Regions from separate parts of the Streptosporangium sp. NBC_01810 genome, predicted to be linked through region 1. Evidence: riboswitches for the same ligand, from Rfam matches in the RefSeq annotation. Region 1 holds a riboswitch; each other region holds the start of a gene.
What was found. Region 1 has a riboswitch for S-adenosylmethionine ahead of thrC (threonine synthase). Riboswitches for the same ligand answer to the same signal wherever they lie in the genome.
Positions count from the first base shown of each region.

Region 2: it holds a riboswitch for S-adenosylmethionine, as region 1 does, so the genes downstream of both, OIE13_RS20315 (FAD/NAD(P)-binding protein) here and thrC (threonine synthase) in region 1, are expected to answer to the same signal.
Region 3: it holds a riboswitch for S-adenosylmethionine, as region 1 does, so the genes downstream of both, OIE13_RS31830 (aminotransferase class V-fold PLP-dependent enzyme) here and thrC (threonine synthase) in region 1, are expected to answer to the same signal.

Region 1 covers NZ_CP109070.1:7,394,956-7,398,223, forward strand. Annotated here, with positions in the region: gene OIE13_RS33450 (S1 family peptidase) at 1-1,298, shown strand, start outside; SAM riboswitch class I at 1,568-1,709, shown strand; gene thrC (threonine synthase) at 1,724-3,016, shown strand; gene OIE13_RS33460 (MoaD/ThiS family protein) at 3,039-3,268, shown strand, end outside.
Region 2 covers NZ_CP109070.1:4,693,284-4,696,551, reverse strand. Annotated here, with positions in the region: gene OIE13_RS20330 (ABC transporter permease) at 1-277, shown strand, start outside; gene OIE13_RS20325 (ABC transporter ATP-binding protein) at 274-1,041, shown strand; gene OIE13_RS20320 (DUF402 domain-containing protein) at 1,219-1,740, opposite strand; SAM riboswitch class IV at 1,793-1,905, shown strand; gene OIE13_RS20315 (FAD/NAD(P)-binding protein) at 2,055-2,789, shown strand; gene OIE13_RS20310 (methionine--tRNA ligase) at 3,013-3,268, shown strand, end outside.
Region 3 covers NZ_CP109070.1:7,041,996-7,045,263, reverse strand. Annotated here, with positions in the region: gene OIE13_RS31840 (cytochrome P450) at 1-297, opposite strand, end outside; gene OIE13_RS31835 (TerC family protein) at 480-1,277, opposite strand; SAM riboswitch class IV at 1,486-1,601, shown strand; gene OIE13_RS31830 (aminotransferase class V-fold PLP-dependent enzyme) at 1,654-2,952, shown strand; gene OIE13_RS31825 (NADH-quinone oxidoreductase subunit D) at 2,970-3,268, shown strand, end outside.

The DNA of each region.
Region 1 (3,268 bases):
TGTCGAGGATCGAGGCAGACCTCCGCGAGGCGCTCGGCAATCGTTTCGGCGGCTCGTGGCTGATGGGAACCATCGCGCAGACCCTCGTGGTGGCCACCACCGACGAGGCCGACATCCCTACGATCGTCGCGGCGGGTGCCAGAGCCGAACTCGTCAAACGGTCACTGACGGAACTCGCCGGGCTCATCAGCGACCTTAACGTGGACCTGCCGGGACGTGGTGAGGGGGGAGACGTGCGCTACGTCGACACCAGGAACAACAGGATCGTCATCCTCTCGAAGAGCCCACTGGCAACCGAGGACCGCGTGGAGGCCGTGGGGGCAGACTCGAGTGTGGTGAAGGTGGTGCCGTCCACCGAGCGGCCTCGGCTCCTCAGTGACGTGCAGGGCGGTGACGCCTACTACATCGGCAGTTCGAATCGCTGCTCCGTCGGTTTCTCGGTGATGCGTGGGACCCAGGCGGGTTTCGTCAGTGCCGGCCACTGCGGTAAGGCGGGTGATGCCACCACCGGTTTCAACCGGATACCCCAGGGTGTCTTCAAGGCGTCGGCCTTTCCCGGCCGTGACTACGCCTGGGTCGAGGTGAACGCCGGTTGGACGCCCAAGCCGGTGGTGAGCAACGGCAGTGGCGGCGCCGTGCCCGTCACCGGTTCCAGGGCGGCTCTGGAGGGTGCCTCGGTCTGCCGGTCCGGCTCCACCACCGACTGGCACTGCGGCCTCATCCGGCAACTCAATGCCAGCGTCACCTACCCCCAGGGCACCATCCACGGGCTGACCCGTACCAGTGTCTGCGCCGAGCCGGGCGACTCGGGTGGCTCGTTCATCTCGGTGGACCAGGCCCAGGGGGTCACCTCCGGTGGCTCCGGCAACTGCACCACCAGCGGTATCACCTACTTCCAGCCGGTCAACGAGATCCTCGCCGCCTACGACCTGACCCTGCTGACCAACGACATGGCCCACCCACCAGGTGTCGTCGCGCCTGATCCGAAGACCTGCGCCGGCTATCCGAAGACCTACACCGGCACGCTGAACGACGGTCAGTCCGTCTCGCAGCCGAGCCGCTACTACCGGGCCGCCGTCACCGGCACGCACTCCGCCTGCCTGGACGGTGGTGAAGGCGTCGACTTCGACCTCTACCTCCAAAGGTGGCAACGGTCGGTCTGGGTCACCGTCGCCACCTCCGAGGGCGCGGGTCCCGACGAGCAGATCAGCTACATCGGCCTGCCCGGCTTCTACCGCTACCGCCTGGTCTCCGCGAGCGGCTCCGGCCCCTACACGCTGAAAGCGAAGTCCCCCTGACCCGCCTCTCGCGGTCCTTCACGGTCCGCGCGCGCTCCTTTCGCGGTCCTTTCCTGGTCCTTTCGCGGTCCGGGCAGGGCGCGGGAGGTTCCACGGGACGTCCGCCGTGAGCGGTGTCTTCCGGCAACGAGGGGACGCGTCCTGTGGTCCAGGGCGGTATGTCCGGCAGGTAACACGCCATGTCTCGTACAGTGAGACAAGTGGTCGGGGTCGCGCCACGTCGGGGTAGAGTGCTTAAGGCCTGCATGTCAGGTTTCCAACTGAATATTTGCTCATCCAGAGGGGTGGAGGGATCGGCCCTGCGAAGCCCCGGCAACCATCCCGGTCAAGACTCGTGATCTGAACGAGGTCAACCGGGACAGGTGCCAATTCCGGTCTGTGACCAGGGTGGTCCGCAGACGAAGATGAGGGAAAGGCCTCGCTTCATGGCGCTCGCAAGCACTGAGAATCCCACCGTCTCGCCCGGTCATGCCGAAGACGCGCAAAACCAGCGCTTCGGTCCCGCCGTGGCACTGTCCTGTCGCGAGTGCGGTGCCCGCTACGACCTCGGCCCGAGCTTCGCCTGTGCCGAGTGTTTCGGACCCCTTGAGATCGCCTACGACTTCGGGCGGGTGACCCGGGAGCAGATCGCCGAGGGGCCGGCCAACATCTGGCGTTACCGCTCGCTGCTGCCCGTCCCCGCCGACGTGGCCTCCAAGCCCAACATGGAGCCCGGCTGGACCAGGCTCGTCAACGCGGGCAACCTCGCTCGCGAGCTGGGCATGCGCTCGCTGCACGTGAAGGACGACTCCGGCAACCCCACGCACTCTTTCAAGGACCGTGTGGTGGCCATCGCCGTCGAGGCGGCCCGCAACTTCGGCTTCCACACGCTCTCCTGCTCCTCCACCGGCAACCTGGCCGGCGCCGCCGCCGCCGCCGCCGCGCGGGCCGGGCTGGACGCCTGCGTGTTCATCCCCGCCGACCTGGAGCACGCCAAGGTCGTCATGGCCTCCGTGTACGGGGGCAGGCTCATCGGTATCGAGGGCACCTACGATGATGTGAACCGCTTCTGCTCGGAGCTCATCGGCGATGAGCTGGGCGAGAAGTGGGGCTTCGTCAACGTCAACCTCCGGCCGTACTACGCGGAGGGCTCCAAGACCTTGGCGTACGAGATCGCCGAGCAGCTCGGCTGGCGCGTTCCCGACCAGATCGTCGTGCCGGTCGCATCGGGCTCACAGCTCACGAAGATCGATAAGGGTTTCAAGGAGCTGATCGAGCTCGGCCTCGTCGAGGACAGGCCGTACAAGATCTTCGCGGCCCAGGCCGAGGGGTGCTCCCCGGTCTCCGCCGCCTACAAGGCGGGCCACGACGTGATCCGCCCGGTGAAGCCGGACACGATCGCCAAGTCGCTGGCGATCGGCAACCCTGCCGACGGCCCGTACGTGCTGGACATCGCCCGCCGCACCGGCGGCGCGGTCGAGGACGTCACCGACCCCGAGATCGTCGACGCGATCCGGCTGCTGGCCAGGACCGAGGGCATCTTCGCCGAGACCGCCGGAGGCGTCACCGTCGGGGTGCTCCGCAAGCTGGTCGCGGAGGGAAGGCTCGACCCGGAAGCGGAGACCGTGGTTCTCAACACCGGAGACGGTCTCAAGACCCTCGACGCGGTGGCCGCCGAGGCGCGCCCCACCGCTGTGATTCGCCCCTCTCTTGACGCATTTCGTGCGGCAATCGCCTAGAAATCGTGAAAGGTACTGAATTATGAGCGTTTCTGTGCGGATTCCGACGATTCTCCGGACTTACACTGGCGGTGCTGCCGAGGTGAGCGGAGAAGGTGAGACCCTGCGCGACGTCCTTCAGAAGCTTGACGCGGACTTCCCGGGGATCGGCGCCCGAATTTTTGATGAAACGGGTAAGATCCGCCGTTTTGTCAACGTCTATGTGGGAGATGAGGACGTCCGTTTCGTCGACAACCTCGACACGGCAACGCC
Region 2 (3,268 bases), 2.7 Mb from region 1:
CCGGCGTGGCGAGATCCTCAGGAAGGTGATCTGGCCGTACGCGCTCCCGGCGGTGGTGGACGCGGCGCGGATCAACGCCGCCGCCGCGTGGAACTTCGTGGTGGTGGCCGAGCTGATCGCCGCCGAGTCCGGGCTCGGCTACCGGATCATCCGGGCCCAGCGGTTCCTGCAGACCGACAAGATCTTCGCGGTGCTCATCGTGATCGGGGTGGTCGGCCTGCTGATCGACGTCGTGCTGCGCGTGCTGCGCGACCGTCTCGGAAGGTGGACGGCATGACCCTCGTGCTGCGCGGCGTGGCCAAGGACTACGGGACCACCCGCGTCCTGGACGGCATCGACCTGTCGATGGAGCCGGGCGAGTTCGTGTGCGTGGTCGGGGCGAGCGGCTCGGGCAAGTCGACGCTGCTGTCGCTGATCGCCGGGCTCTCCCCGGCCAGCGCGGGCTCCATCACGCTCGGCGGGGCACCCGTTGTCGGCCCCGGTCCCGAGCGCGGGCTGGTCTTCCAGTCGGGAGCGCTGTTCCCCTTCCTCACCGTCGCCGAGAACGTGGCCTTCGGACTGCGGCTGCTGCCGATCTCCGGGGCCGACCGGGAACGGCGGGTTCGCTGGTATCTCGGCGAGGTCGGGCTGTCGTCCCTGGCGGACGCGCTGCCCCGGCAGCTGTCCGGTGGGCAGCGCCAGCGGGTGGCGATCGCCAGGGCGCTGGCGTGCGAGCCGGCCGTGCTCCTGCTCGACGAGCCGTTCGGGGCGCTGGACGTGCAGACCAAGGAGGACATGCAGCTCTTCCTGCGCGAGGTGTGGCGCGACACGGGCACGACCGTGCTGATGGTCACCCACGACGTGGAGGAGGCGGTCCTGCTCGCCCAGCGGGTCCTCGTCTTCGCCTGCGGGCCCGGCAGGGTCGCCGCCGAGGTCCCGATCGACCTGCCCGCCTACCGGGCCCTCGCCGTCAAGCGGACCTCCCTCTTCCTGGGCCTGCGCGCCACCGTCGAGGACCTGGTCCGCTCGCACATGCTGACACCTGGGAAGGAAAAGGTGTAGAACGACATTCTGTGGCTCTCCGGGCGGGGAGCTCCTGTGGCTCTCCGAATGGGGAGCTCCTGTGCGGGAGCGCCCCGAGGGCTTCCGGGAGGGAGAGGCGATGGTCGACTCCTTCACCCGGCCGGACTTCGCCGAGGGCGTCGCCGGCTTCCCGCCGCTGTAGTCGCTACGACGCTCTCAGCTGACCAGGGTGAGCCAGTGCGGGGCGGTGTCGAAGGGGGCCGTGCGGGCGGCGACGGCCTCCATCAGCCAGGCGGCCGAGGCGCGGGCGCTCCGGACGACCTCGGGCGGGTAGGCGTACCTGACCCTGTGCTCCTCGAACTCGTCCTCGTCGTCCAGGAAGACCCGGCTGGTGCGGCCCCTCGCCAGATCGCGGCGCGTCCGGATCACATCCAGGTCCAGGTCGATCATGGTGACCTCGCCGTCTCCCCATATCGGCACCGTGGAGATGTCGCAGTAGATCTCGTGCTTGTGCGGGGCGGTGTTGAAGGCCGCGGTCCACCAGGCGTCGTGGGGGAAGAGCATCACGAACGGGTGAGGCCAGGCGATCTCGGGTCCGTCCCCCTTGCGACCGCTGGAATTGGCCACGCAACCGGTCCATACCCCGTGCTCGTCCTCGCCGAGCAGCAGGCCGCGGTGGTGCCAGTGCAGCGATCCGTCGTACTTGCGGTAGACCACATTCACCGTCTCATAGGGCATTCCCCGACAATAAGGCTTGACAGAGATCTATGTATTTCCTACTTTATAAGTAGGTTACGAGCGTCAGTGCGGAGCCCCGGCTGGCTGACCGGCAACCCTCGCACCGCGGCGGGGTGCCCCCGGGGGAGACCTGGCGGCACGGTCGGCGTGCCGCAAGCGCGGACCCCCTCACCGGGGTCACCGAGACATGCCCGGGAGAGCCACATGTCGAAGATCAGCACATCGAACCAGGCGAGCCCCGCCGGCCTCGACACCTGCCGCCCCTTCCCCGGGATTCCCGCCGAGCCGGGGCAGTGGCACCGCAGAGCCGCCGTATGAGCGCCTCGATCGCCGTCGTCGGCGCCGGCCCGACGGGCACCTGCCTGGTGGAGCGCATCTGCGCCAACGCCGCCGACCTGCTCGGCTGGCCCTCGCTGGACGTCCACGTGATCGACCCCCACCCGCCGGGCGGCGGCCGCGTCTGGCGCCGTGACCAGCCCGACCTGCTCTGGATGAACTCCGCCGCCGCCGACGTGACGCTCTTCACCGACGAGTCGGTGCGCTGTGAGGGGCCGATCCGTCCAGGCCCCACGCTGGCCGAGTGGCTCGGCGGGGACCCCGGCACCTTCGCCTCCCGTCCGGCCCAGAACGGCTACCTCTCCCACGTCTTCAGGCACGCGGTGGCGACCGCACCGCGCGGGGTCCGGGTGCACGTGCACCCCACCCGCGCCGTCGATCTCGCGGACATCCCCGGCGGTCAGGCGGTGCTGCTGCAGGACGGCCGGACGATCGAGGCCGACGCGGTGATCCTGGCTCAGGGGCACGGCGACGTGATCCCGAACGGGGAGGAGCGGGCGCTGGCCGACCTGGCCGCGCGCGACGGGCTGCGCTACCTGCCCACCGCGCCGGCCAGCGGCCCGGCCAGGGCCATGCCGAGGGGCGTCAGCCCGATGGAGAGCAGCCAGTCGTACGCGGACACCCGTGAGATCGCCTCGGTGGGGATGTGTTCCTGCACGGCGGTCTCCCAGAGCGGGGACATGAACGCCAGACCGCCGGTCATCAGCCCGTAGGTCGAGGTCGAGGTCGCGGTCGAGGTCCGTGCCGGAGGCGGATTCGGAGGCCGGGACGGGCTCGGAGCGCGGAAAACCGCATGTCGAACCGGGGAACGGATCGCTAGCATGAGAACATGACTTTCCTGGTGATGCTCTCCCCCTGAAACCGGGGTCGCCTGACGTCTTCTCGAGGCCCTGAAACGGGGCCTCGATCTGTTTTCGGGCTTCAGCGGAGGTTCCGATGTCCCGAATCCTGCTCACCACGACCATCCCGTACATCAACGCGCGCCCCCACCTGGGCTTCGCCCTGGAGCTCGTCCAGGCAGACGTACTCGCCAGGCACCACCGCCTGCTCGGTGACGAGGTCAGGCTTCAGACGGGCACCGACGACAACTCGCTCAAGAACGTGCGGGCCGCCGAGGCCGAGGGGATCTCCGTACGGGATCTCGTCGACCGCAACGCCGCCGAGTTCGCCCGGCTGGCGGGACCGCTCTCGC
Region 3 (3,268 bases), 350 kb from region 1:
GCGCCGGAGCCGGGTGTGCACCGGCGGCTCGACGTCGAGCATCCCGGCCCTGACCACCCGCCAGAACGGGTCCTGGAACTCGGGGTCGTCGGGCCTGCCGAACTCGGCGTGGGTGGCCACGTGCAGGTAGGAGCGGCCGAGTCGGCGGTCGCGCAGCAGCGCGTTGACATCGGCGTGCCGGGCGACCAGCCACTGGCCGGTCGGTTCGAAGAAGCCGACCGGCTGCTGCCGCCTAAGTTCGTCGTAGACGTCGTACGGATGGGCGACGAATTCCGGATTCCAAGGATCAAAGCGCACACAGACATCGTAATGTCGCCATATTCCTTGGTTGACGTGTTCGCTCCCTTGAGCTGGAACATCGTGGTGTGCGGACGGGTGTCCAACGGCTTCACGACAAGCGAGAACACCATCGCGCCACGCGCCGGGGGGGCATCTTGTGGCACGCCCACAGCCCCACGACGAGCCGGAACACCGTCCGGCTACACCTCGGCCGACTTGTCAGCCTCCTCGGTCCGGGCCGGCTTGTCAGCCTCCTCGGTCCGGGCCGGCTTGTCAGCCTCCTCGGTCCGGGCCGTCTTGGCGCGCAGGCGGATGTTCAGCAGCTCCACGATGAGCGAGAAGGCCATCGCGAAGTAGATGTACCCCTTGGAGATGTGCTGCCCGAGGCCCTCGGCGATCAGCACGACGCCGATCAGCACCAGGAACGACAGGGCGAGCATCTTGATGCTCGGGTGCTTGTCCACGAAGCGGCTGATCGGGCCTGAGGCGAAGAGCATCACCAGGACCGAGACGATCACGGCCGCGACCATGACGCCGATCTGGTCGACCATGCCGACCGCGGTGATGACCGAGTCGAGGGAGAAGATGATGTCCAGCAGCATGATCTGGACGATCACCGAGCCGAAGGAGGCCGCGACCTTGGCACTGCCGTGCCCGGTCTTGCCCTCGATGCTGTCGTGCATCTCGATGACGCTCTTGCCCAGCAGGAAGAGACCGCCGGCGAGCAGGATGAGATCCCGTCCCGAGATCGGCTGACCGAGGACCTCGAAGAGCGGCGATGTGAGTTTCACCACCCACGCCAGCGCCAGCAGCAGCGCCAACCGGCTGACGAGGGCCGCGAGGAGGCCCAGTCTGCGCGCCTTGTCGCGCTGTCCGGGCGGGAGCTTTCCGGCCAGGATCGAGATGAAGATGATGTTGTCGATGCCGAGCACGATCTCCAGAGCGACAAGGGTGACGAACCCTATCCAGATCTCCGGGTTGGTCACCCAATCCAACATCTACGCCTCCACTTGGTTCTACTTGATCATCACCGGCACGACGAGACCCGACATTCGGCTTTATTCAGCCCACTACCAGGACAAACATCACCCTTCGCCTGGCTCTATCAGGCCCACTGCCCAGACGAACGAAACCCGTCGCGAGTTCCCGAATATGGGAGACATCACTTGCGGACTCCCACCAGACCTCGGTTATAGTTCCCCCGTAGGTCATGAGTGCCAGTGACAAGCCCCGGCTCGCTGGCCGGCAACCCTCGCGTCCGCGGCGGGGTGCCCCGGGTGAGGACCTGGTCCGGCACGAGGTGTGCCGGGCAAGCGCGGGCTCCAGGCACCCATGTCACGGGTCGGGGTCCGATGACCTCGAAGGAGCCCTGGCATGTCCGCACCAACGATCTGCACCGCCACAGCCGCCGCCCCCGCGACCGTCCCCGCGACCCGTACGTCCGACGACAGGCCGATCCCCGCCGTGCTCGGCTCCGACCTGGAGGTTCCGGTCAGGGGCGGCAGGCTCGTCCGCTACGCCAACCTCGACTACGCCGCGAGCGCCCCCTGTCTGGAGCCGGTGAGCGCCGCCGTCGCCGCCGCGCTCCCGGCCTACTCCAGCGTCCACCGAGGCGCGGGGTACGCGTCCCAGCTGACCACGGCCCGTTACGAGCAGGCCAGGCAGACGGTACGCGCCTTCGTCGGGGCCCGTCCCGACGACTCGGTGATCTTCACCAGGAATACCACGGACGCGACCAACCTGCTGGCCCGCAGCCTGCCCGAGGGCACCACCGCCGTGGTCTTCGACACCGAGCACCACGCCTCCCTGCTCCCCTGGGAGCGTGCCCTGCGGCTGCCGGTCCCCGCCTTCCCCGGCGAGGCGGTCCGCGCCGTCGACGAGGCCCTGGCCTCGATCGAAGGCCCCAAGCTGCTGGTCGTGACCGCCGCGTCCAACGTCACCGGGGAGCTCTGGCCGATCGCCGCGCTGGCCCACATCGCCCACCGCCACGGCGCCCGCGTCCTCGTCGACGCCGCGCAGCTCGTCCCGCACCGCCGCCTCAACCTGACCGCGCTCGACCTGGACTACGTGGTCTTCTCCGGCCACAAGCTCTACGCCCCGTTCGGCACCGGCGCGCTGATCGGCCGTTCCGACTGGCTGGCCGACGCCGAACCGTACCTGCGGGGCGGCGGCGCGGTGAAGGCGGTGAACGATGACGAGACCGAGTGGCACGACGACCCCGAGATCCGCCACGAGGCCGGAACCCCGAACGTGCTGGGTGCCATCGCGCTGGCCGCCGCCTGCGACGCCCTGACCGCCACCGGCTGGTCCCCCCTGGTCCGCGAGGAGGAGCGCCTCCTCGGCCGGTTGCGCGCGGGCCTCGCCTCCGTTCCCGGCGTGCAGGAGCTGTCCCTGTGGGGTCCTGACCACCCGCGCGTCGGCATCGTCTCCTTCGTGGTGCACGGCTTCACCGCCCGCGAGGTCGCCGAGGCCCTGTCCGGCGACTACGGCATCGGCGTCCGCGACGGCAAGTTCTGCGCCCACCCCTTCGTGCGGCACCTGCTGGATGCCAAGGACGGCGGCTGCGAGGACCTCACCGCCTCCGCCGTGCGCGCCTCCATCGGCATCGGCACCACCTCCGAGCACGTCGATCGGCTGATCGCCGCCCTGCGGGATCTTGCCTCGCGCGGCTGACGTGACAGCATAGGCGTATGAATGAGCCTCGCCGTGAGCTGAACGTGGGGATGGGAGCAGGAGCCGCCGCCGTGCGGGAAGCGCACGGCAAGGAGCTCGCGACCGAGGACATGATCCTCAACATCGGGCCGCAGCACCCGTCCACGCACGGCGTGCTGCGGCTACGGCTCACCCTGGACGGGGAGCGGATCAGCTCGGCCGAGCCGATCGTGGGCTACATGCACCGGGGCGCGGAGAAGCTGTTCGAGGTACGCGACTACCGGCAGATCATCGTGCTGGCCAACCGGCACGACTGGCTGTCGGCGTTCGCCAGCGA